DNA from 4 places in the Bradyrhizobium quebecense genome. Region 1 is predicted to be linked to each of the others. Evidence: predicted binding sites of a transcription regulator. Region 1 holds the regulator's gene; each other region holds the start of a gene.
The links. The regulator LexA, encoded in region 1, represses DNA repair genes until DNA is damaged. The targets are predictions, from matches to a motif close to TGTTCNNNNTGTGTTCNG.
Positions count from the first base shown of each region.

Region 2: the regulator LexA is predicted to act here: its motif matches at 946-963, upstream of recA (recombinase RecA).
Region 3: the regulator LexA is predicted to act here: its motif matches at 1,325-1,342, upstream of HU230_RS25850 (ribonuclease T2 family protein).
Region 4: the regulator LexA is predicted to act here: its motif matches at 1,143-1,160, upstream of uvrA (excinuclease ABC subunit UvrA).

Region 1 is NZ_CP088022.1:3,021,817-3,024,017, forward strand. It holds gene HU230_RS14585 (molybdopterin molybdotransferase MoeA) at 1-762, shown strand, start outside; gene lexA (transcriptional repressor LexA) at 1,006-1,710, shown strand; gene HU230_RS14595 (hypothetical protein) at 1,967-2,201, shown strand, end outside.
Region 2 is NZ_CP088022.1:3,999,338-4,001,538, reverse strand. It holds gene HU230_RS44095 (hypothetical protein) at 1-139, shown strand, start outside; gene HU230_RS19445 (hypothetical protein) at 340-588, opposite strand; gene recA (recombinase RecA) at 1,063-2,157, shown strand.
Region 3 is NZ_CP088022.1:5,360,677-5,362,877, reverse strand. It holds gene HU230_RS25855 (23S rRNA (adenine(2030)-N(6))-methyltransferase RlmJ) at 1-434, opposite strand, end outside; gene HU230_RS25850 (ribonuclease T2 family protein) at 595-1,218, opposite strand; gene HU230_RS25845 (hypothetical protein) at 1,396-1,872, opposite strand; gene HU230_RS25840 (hypothetical protein) at 2,039-2,201, shown strand, end outside.
Region 4 is NZ_CP088022.1:2,825,743-2,827,943, forward strand. It holds gene HU230_RS43835 (outer membrane protein) at 1-173, shown strand, start outside; gene HU230_RS13535 (outer membrane protein) at 228-887, shown strand; gene uvrA (excinuclease ABC subunit UvrA) at 1,247-2,201, shown strand, end outside.

The sequences.
Region 1 (2,201 bases):
CGCCTCTCCGATCGCGCGCTGTCGCTGGCGGCCGCCATGAACTATCCGGACCTCCCGGTGCACCGCCGTCCGAAGGTCGCGGTGCTGGCGACCGGCGACGAGCTGGTGATGCCGGGCTCGACGCCCGGCCCCGGCCAGATCGTCTATTCCAACGGCTATGCGCTGCGGGCGCTGGCGCGCGCCGAAGGCGCCGAGACCGTCGATCTCGGGGTTGCCGCCGACACGGTGGAGGCCACCACCGCCGGTATCCGCCGGGCGCGCGAGACCGGTGCCGACATCCTGATCACGACCGGCGGCGCCTCGGTTGGCGACCACGACCTGGTCAAGCAGTCGCTGGAGGCCGAGGGCGTCGCGATGGCGTTCTGGCGGATCGCGATGCGGCCCGGCAAGCCGATGATGCATGGCCGGCTCGGCGCGATGCGGGTGATCGGCCTGCCCGGCAATCCGGTGTCCTCCTATGTCTGCGCCTTCCTGTTTCTGGTGCCGTTGATTCGGGCACTGAGCGGCCGAAAAGCGATTCATCACCGCCGCGCGAGCGCAGTGCTCGGCCGCGACCTCGCCGCCAACGACCAGCGCGAGGACTATCTGCGCGCACGCCTCGAGGAGCGCGAGGACGGCACGCTGATCGCAACGCCTGTGATGCAGCAGGACTCGTCGCTGCTCGGGAATCTCGCTGCGGCACGGGCACTTCTCGTGCGTCCGCCGTTTGCGCCTGCCGCCGGCAAAGGCAGCGAATGCGAGATCCTGACGCTGCCCGAGTGACAGCGGAGACCGCATCGCTTGAGCGCTCGCCGGATGCGTTCACCGGAAATTAAGTGGTTGCGGAACACATATCGAACATATAGTGTCCGTTCATGATTTGTTTCGAGTACGGGTGTGTACAAATGGGAAGCCGCGAGGGAGCGCTCGTGATGAGCACCGTGCTCCTGAGGACTGGCCCCGCCTGTAGGCCCACCTGAAGAGTCTCGGAATCGAACGACGCTACCAACCGGGGGAATACTCGAGATGCTCACGCGCAAACAGTACGAACTTCTGCGTTTCATCAATGAACGTCTGAAAGAGGCCGGCGTACCGCCCTCGTTCGACGAGATGAAGGATGCGCTCGACCTGCGCTCGAAATCCGGAATCCACCGCCTGATCACTGCGCTGGAAGAGCGCGGCTTCATCCGCCGCCTGCCCAACCGCGCCCGCGCCATCGAGGTCATCAAGCTGCCCGAGCTCTCGGCCGGCGGCGGTAACGGCCGCCGCGGCTTCACCCCGAGCGTGATCGAAGGCACCCTCGGCAAGCGCACCAGCACGCCGCCGATCGCCGAGGACGACGGCAACCGTCCGGTCGCGGTCCCCGTGATGGGCCGGATCGCCGCCGGTACGCCGATCGAGGCACTACAGACCCGCAGCCACACCATTAGCGTACCGCCCGACATGCTCGGCTCCGGCGAGCACTATGCGCTGGAAGTGCGCGGCGACTCGATGGTCGATGCCGGCATCCTCGACGGCGACATGGCGCTGATCCAGCGCAACGACGTCGCCAACACCGGCGACATCGTGGTGGCGCTGATCGACGAGGAGGAAGCCACCCTGAAGCGCTTCCGCCGCCGCGGCGCATCAATCGCTCTGGAGCCGGCCAACACCGCCTATGAAGTGCGCATCCTGCCGCCGAACCGGGTGCGCATCCAGGGCAAGCTGATCGGCCTCTATCGCAAATACTGAATTTCAAATACTTGCGGCGGCCGGGAACGAGCGACACATCGGATCGTTCCTTGAATGATAGCGTAACGTGCTGTTTGCCCGATGCGCTCCGATACCTCTCACGCAGCGTCGCGTGTTTGTGATCGGGAGCGTTTGGCGACCAGTCGTACAATCGCCCAGAAACGAGGAGACACTCGTTCGCTATCGTCCACTCTGGTAGAGGCCCTATGCCTCAAGGAGAGGCACGGGTCGCTACCTCGATTTGAGGAGCCATCCGATGTGTGACTATAGTCTGCACGCCGTGGCGTCGCGCCCCGCCATTGTTGGAGAGACGCTGATCACCACGACTTTCCGCGGCACGTCGACCCGCGGCTTTGCTTCGGAGACCGATCCCACTGTCGCGGTCTGCATGCTGCCGGGCACCGAGCTCGCTTTCGCCGAGAACGTTCGCTACGACAGCCGCTGGATCTGGACCAAGACGATGAACTTCCGCGTCGGCGTGTTCAACGAAG
Region 2 (2,201 bases), 980 kb from region 1:
GCCGAAGATCAAAGAGCGTATCTGCCCAAACTGCAATGGAATGGGCGTCCAGCCAATTGCGCAGGCGGTGCAGCCGGGTCACAGAATCTATCCGGTCAAATGCACGGCCTGCGAAGGCAAGGGCAAGATCAGGGACTAAGGGCCCAGACAAAGCTACGCCGCCCGTTTGAAACTCTTACAGGCGGCGTAGCCTTCCAGTCCGAGAGGGTAGGAACAAAATCCCGGAAATTGCACTTTCGAGTGCGATGACCTTTTACTTGCGGAGCCTGCTCCAGAAGTAATTCAGGACCGCCTTGATTGCCGTATCGCTCTTGCTTGCCCAGCGCCTACGAAAATTGACTATCCTGCTTGCGCCGCTTTGCGCATGGAAATGGTATCGACCCCTAACGTCAGCGCTCGTAAACCCGGCGACCGCAGCCAGTCGCTCAACTGTGAGGCGGTTTCGGCAAGGCGCGCCTTGCGGATAAGGCGGGAGCGCTCGACGCCGGTGGAGTGCCCCCAAGCCTCCTTCAGGAGCCGCTGTGCCTTGATGTTGAGACGCTCTTCAAGTGATTCTGTGTGCATGAGACGCGATCGCTTTATGACCATGGCGCGCTCCGTTCCGTTAGAGGAAGGCAGGAGCGCTAACCGGGCGTTCTCATCACCGACAGATACCGCGTGCCGCGCAGTGGCGAATAAGCAATAGGCCCATAGCCATAGGGTTCCTAGTTAATTCGGAACTCCGTTCACCCACGGAGAACCTCGGTAACACTTCTCCCCTGTGGATGGAGAACACTTGGCGGACCATAAGTGTTGCTATGGGCAGAACATCCACCGCGCGACTCAGTAGTCCTACCGAGAACAACGGCTAAGTCATGGTTATCGTTAGCTTAATCGGAGTTGGGACACTCCAGAAATCAACTTAGGACACGGGGGCTTAAATACGGACAGCACCGACACGCCAGAAAGAACATATTGCGAACATAGAACAAACGTGGTACGGGGTTTCTATCAACAATTCCGCCTGATCGCATCGCCCATCTTTCCCGCTAGCGAATCCCCGCCATAAGGAGCACATCCCAAATGTCCGCTACTGCACTGCGTATCGTCGAAGGATCCTCCATGGACAAGTCCAAGGCCCTCTCAGCCGCGCTCTCCCAGATCGAGCGCCAGTTCGGCAAGGGCTCGGTGATGAAGCTCGGCAAGAACGACCGTTCGATGGATGTCGAGACGGTGTCGTCGGGGTCACTGGGACTCGATATCGCGCTCGGCGTCGGCGGTCTGCCGAAGGGACGTGTCGTCGAGATCTACGGGCCGGAATCCTCGGGCAAGACCACGCTGGCGCTGCACACCGTGGCGGAAGGCCAGAAGAAGGGCGGCATCTGCGCCTTCATCGACGCCGAACACGCGCTCGATCCGGTCTATGCGCGCAAGCTCGGCGTCAACATCGACGAGCTCCTGATCTCGCAGCCGGACACCGGCGAGCAGGCGCTGGAGATTTGCGATACGCTGGTGCGCTCCGGCGCGGTCGACGTGCTGGTGATCGATTCGGTCGCGGCACTGGTGCCGAAGGCCGAGCTCGAGGGCGAGATGGGCGACGCGCTGCCAGGCCTGCAGGCGCGCCTGATGAGCCAGGCGCTGCGCAAGCTCACCGCCTCGATCAACAAGTCCCACACCATGGTGATCTTCATCAACCAGATCCGCATGAAGATCGGCGTGATGTACGGCTCGCCGGAGACCACGACCGGCGGCAACGCGCTGAAATTCTATGCCTCGGTCCGCCTCGACATCCGCCGCATCGGCGCGATCAAGGAGCGCGACGAGGTGGTCGGCAACACCACCCGCGTCAAGGTGGTGAAGAACAAGCTGGCACCGCCCTTCAAGCAGGTCGAGTTCGACATCATGTATGGCGAGGGCGTCTCCAAGATGGGCGAGATCCTCGACCTCGGCGTCAAGGCCGGCATTGTCGAGAAGTCCGGCGCCTGGTTCTCGTATGACAGCCAGCGGCTCGGCCAGGGCCGCGAGAACTCCAAGGCGTTCCTGAAGGCGAATCCCGACATCACCGCCAAGATCGAAGCTGCGATCCGCCAGAACTCCGGCCTGATCGCCGAGCAGATCCTTGCCGGTACGCCCGAGCGCGATGCCGACGGGGAAGAGCCGGCGGCCGCTGAGGAATAAGCTTCAAGGCTGGCACGATTTCGCTGCAAGCGGGCGCTGAGGAC
Region 3 (2,201 bases), 2.3 Mb from region 1:
TCGAGATCGACGACGCGCGCCTGCGCATCGCGTCGCAATGCATCGATCAATTGCTTGCGCGCCACGGGCTCGATCTCGCAGGCCGTCATACGGTCTTGCGGACGCAGCAGCGCCCGCGCGATCAACGGCGAGCCGGGATAGGCTTTCAACTCGCCTCTCGGATTGAATGCCCTGACGATGTCGAGATAGGGCGCGATCAGCGGCATCGCCTTGTCGGACAGTCGTGCCTGCATCAGCCGCGCGATGCCGGTCAGCCATTCGCCGCCGCGCTGCGCTTCGCTCGACGTCAAATCATAGAGGCCGGCGCCGGCATGGGTGTCGATGACGCGGAACGGCGCCTGCTTCTCCTGCAGGTAGGTGAGCATGCGCACCAGCACGATGTGCTTGATGACGTCGGCAAAGCTGCCGGCATGAAAGGCGTGACGATAGTTCATGCGATGACGCTGCGCTCCAGAGGGTGCGCATGTTGTACTGCGTCATGCCCGGCCTGTCCCGGGCATCTATGCCTTATCTCGCTAGTTTCGTGATGGCGTCCATGGCCGGGACACTCGGCGCGACAACGCGCGTTTGCCCGGCCCTGACGCGGACGAGACTTCAGCCGCCGCGAACCGGCGGCATCAGCACCTCATCGCGGCGGCAGGCGCGGCGATCAATTTCCTCGCAGGATCGGAATTGCAGATCCTTGCTGAGGCAGATCCGCACCTCGCTGAGCCGCTTGCTGTCGCAGGTCACCGAGATCGCGGAGTTGCTGAGCCCCGGATTGGCCTTGATGAACGCCGTCTCCAGCTCGTCGGGCGCGATCGTCTTCGGCTCCGTCAATTGCAGGAATTCCTCGGGGATCTTCACCGCGGCGCGGGCCTTGCGGATGGCTTCGAAATAGGCCCGTTCGCCGAGGCCGGAGCAGGTGCCGTGCTTGTCCCACTCGTTGTAGATCAGCCCGGGCGCCGGCATCAGGTCGAGCATCGAGGTCATGATGTTGCGGGCGAGGCGGGGCGAGGGCCGCTGGCAGTATTCCGGAAAGCCCCGCTCATATTGAGGCCACAGCCCGTGCACCACGAACGAGTACGGCCGTCCGCCGCACTGCGCCTGCGTGCCGCGGCCGTTGTTGCCGCGCTCGCTCGCCGCCTCGCAGAACGAGGGCGACCACGACAGCGACAGCACATAGAAATCGAACTCGCCGGGCGCATTCTGCCGGCGATCCTGGGCCGAGGCCCCCATCGCACCACACAGAACAAAGGCAATTGAAATCAGAAATCGGGAAATTGCGACCAACCGAAGCATCAAACGCTCCCCTCACGCGACCATTCAGAGCCTAGCAGGCCACTAGAACATTTCAAGAACAAAAAGCCGCCGTCTGGACGGCGGCGGCTTCTGCTTCAGCAATCTGGTCGGAGATCAGGGCCGGGCGGCCTTGCAGGACGGGTTATAGGCCCAGTTGCGGTCCAGCCCGGCGACGCACCAATCGACGCCCTGGTTGGTGCCGGCAAAGCCGCCATCCTCGATGATCGAATAGTGCACCTTGCGCACTTTGCCGTCGCTCAACACCGCGTCTCCCGAGCAATAGCGGCGCGGAATGTTGTCGGACTGCCAGGGGCGGAACGCGGTTTCGTGGATCCGGCTGAAGCCGGTGATCACGAGCGGCGAATTCCAGAAGGTGGCTTCTTTCTCATGGAATTGATCGCTGATGGTCGCCAGGGCCCTCTCGCAGGGGGCCACATTGCCGTCATAGCGCGGTCCGGACAGCCAGAAATTCAATTCGAACGGATTGGCGGCCTGAGCCGTGCCCCCGAACGCCAGAAGGCCGACCACGAGCGCGGCGCCGAGGCCAAGCGTGTGGCTGAGTTTATTGGGGGAGTTGAACAGGTTGCACATGGGAATCCACCCGATGATCAGATGGGGCGGACGGTGCCGTGAAGCCCCGGCAAGGTCAAGTGCAGCGCGGCAACACCTGCGGAGAAGTCCACCTCCAGCAGTCGGCTCGTTCTTTCCATGGTCGCCGGCGCACTCTATGTTGGTCGCAAGCGAAATGGAGTCTGCGATGCGAAGGAAATTGGCCGCGTGCCTGGTTGCCGTTTGCGGGATGCTGGCCGTTGGTCCGGCGCGAGCCGACTGGATGCAGCCGGTGCCGCCGTTCAAGGGCAATGATACCGGCGGTATCATCGCCTATACGCTGGCGGCCCAGACCGACGCGCGGCAGCTCG
Region 4 (2,201 bases), 200 kb from region 1:
AGTCGCGCGCCGCACCTGCACAGCGAACACAAGAGCCGGCACTGCGCCGGCTTTTTCGTTGCGAGCAAGGCGCGCCTCGCGCGGGCCGTTTTCCGTGCATTGTGGTTTCACGGATACACAACTTCCAAGATTTCTATGTAGAAACACCTGATCGTCACACGACACTGCTGTGACGTTCCCTTCAATATTTGAAGGGACAACAAGAAAATGGGACTGGGACTTTGAAAATCAGGAATGTTTTGCTGGCATCGGCCGGCATGTTTGCCCTCAGCGCAATTGCACCGGCAATGGCCGCCGATATGGCGGCCCGCGCGCCTTACGTGAAGGCGCCGCCGCCGGCCGCGATCTACAACTGGACCGGCTTCTACATCGGCGGATTCGGTGGCTATGCCAGCGAGGAATCCGGCAACCCGAAGATGGAAGGCGGCTTCGCCGGCGGCACCATCGGCTACAACTGGCAGGCCGGTAACATCGTGTACGGCCTCGAGGCCGACGGCGCCTGGGCTGACGTCGACGCTTCGGTGAGCACGCTCGGCGTCACCGTGAAGAGCAAGGTCGACGCGCTCGGCACCGCGCGCGGCCGCATCGGCTTCGCCGTCGACAAGGTGCTGTTCTATGGCACCGGCGGCTACGCCTGGGTCGACAACAAGATCAGCGTCAGCGCGCTCGGCGTGACCGCTTCGCAGAGCAACTTCCACTCCGGCTGGACCGTCGGCGCCGGCATCGAGGCGTTCATCGCGCCGCAGTGGTCGGTCAAGGGCGAGTACCTGTATCGCAGCCTCGGCAGCGAGACCTACTTCGGCGTTCCCTCCCCCGACCTCAACCTGCACAGCGTCCAGTTCGGCGTGAACTATCACTTCGGCGGCCCGATCGTCGCCAAGTACTAAGCCAAGCACTGAGATCGATCTGCGATCAGATCGCACGGAAAGGCCGGCCTCACGCCGGCCTTTTTGCGTCAGAGCGTTCGAGCGAAGTGGATCCCGGTTCGCGTCAGGAAAACGCGTCAAAACAGAAATCCAGAGCCCCGTTCCGATTCCATCGGAATGGGAAAAGGCTCTAGCGGAACCGGGCCCTGCTGACGGCTGCTGCCATCAGGCAAACTATCCGTTGATGGACGCGACTCAGCACTGGAAATTGTCGGCCGTTCTTCCTACGTTCCAGTCTTCTCACCCATCGGCGCAAGGTCCCGGCAGCACCGGCGATGCGCGCCCAAAAGGCGCCCGATCATGCGCCCGGAAATGTCGCTATGGATGAAGTGCTCAAGGCGAAGCGCCAACAGAACGCCGGCTCCTCATCGCGCGCCATCACGATCCGCGGCGCGCGCGAACACAATCTGAAGAACATCGACGTCGAGATTCCGCGCGACAAGCTCGTGGTGTTCACCGGCCTGTCCGGCTCCGGCAAGTCGTCGCTCGCATTCGACACCATCTATGCCGAGGGCCAGCGCCGCTACGTCGAGTCGCTGTCGGCCTACGCGCGCCAGTTCCTCGAGATGATGCAGAAGCCGGATGTCGACCAGATCGACGGCCTGTCGCCGGCAATCTCGATCGAGCAGAAGACCACGTCAAAGAACCCGCGCTCCACCGTCGGCACCGTCACCGAAATCTACGACTACATGCGCCTGCTCTGGGCGCGCGTCGGCGTGCCCTATTCGCCGGCCACGGGGCTACCGATCGAGAGCCAGATCGTCTCGCAGATGGTCGACCGCGTGCTGGCGCTGCCGGAAGGCACCCGTCTCTATCTGCTGGCGCCGGTCGTGCGCGGCCGCAAGGGCGAGTACAAGAAGGAACTCGCCGAGTACCTCAAGAAGGGCTTTCAGCGTGTCAAGATCGACGGCACCTTCCATGAGTTGTCGGAGGCGCCCGCGCTCGACAAGAAATTCCCTCACGACATCGACGTCGTGGTCGACCGCATCGTGGTGCGCCCCGACCTCTCCCAGCGCCTCGCGGAAAGCTTCGAGACCGCCCTGAAGCTCGCCGAGGGCCTCGCCGTGATCGAGTATGCCGATGCGCCGGCGGCGGCACCGGCCGAGGACAAGAAGAAAACCGCAAAGATCCACGATAAGAGCGGCCCCGAGCGCATCCTGTTCTCGGAAAAATTCGCCTGCCCGGTCTCCGGCTTCACCATCCCCGAGATCGAGCCGCGGCTGTTCTCGTTCAACAACCCCTACGGCGCCTGCCCGGCTTGCGGCGGCCTCGGCG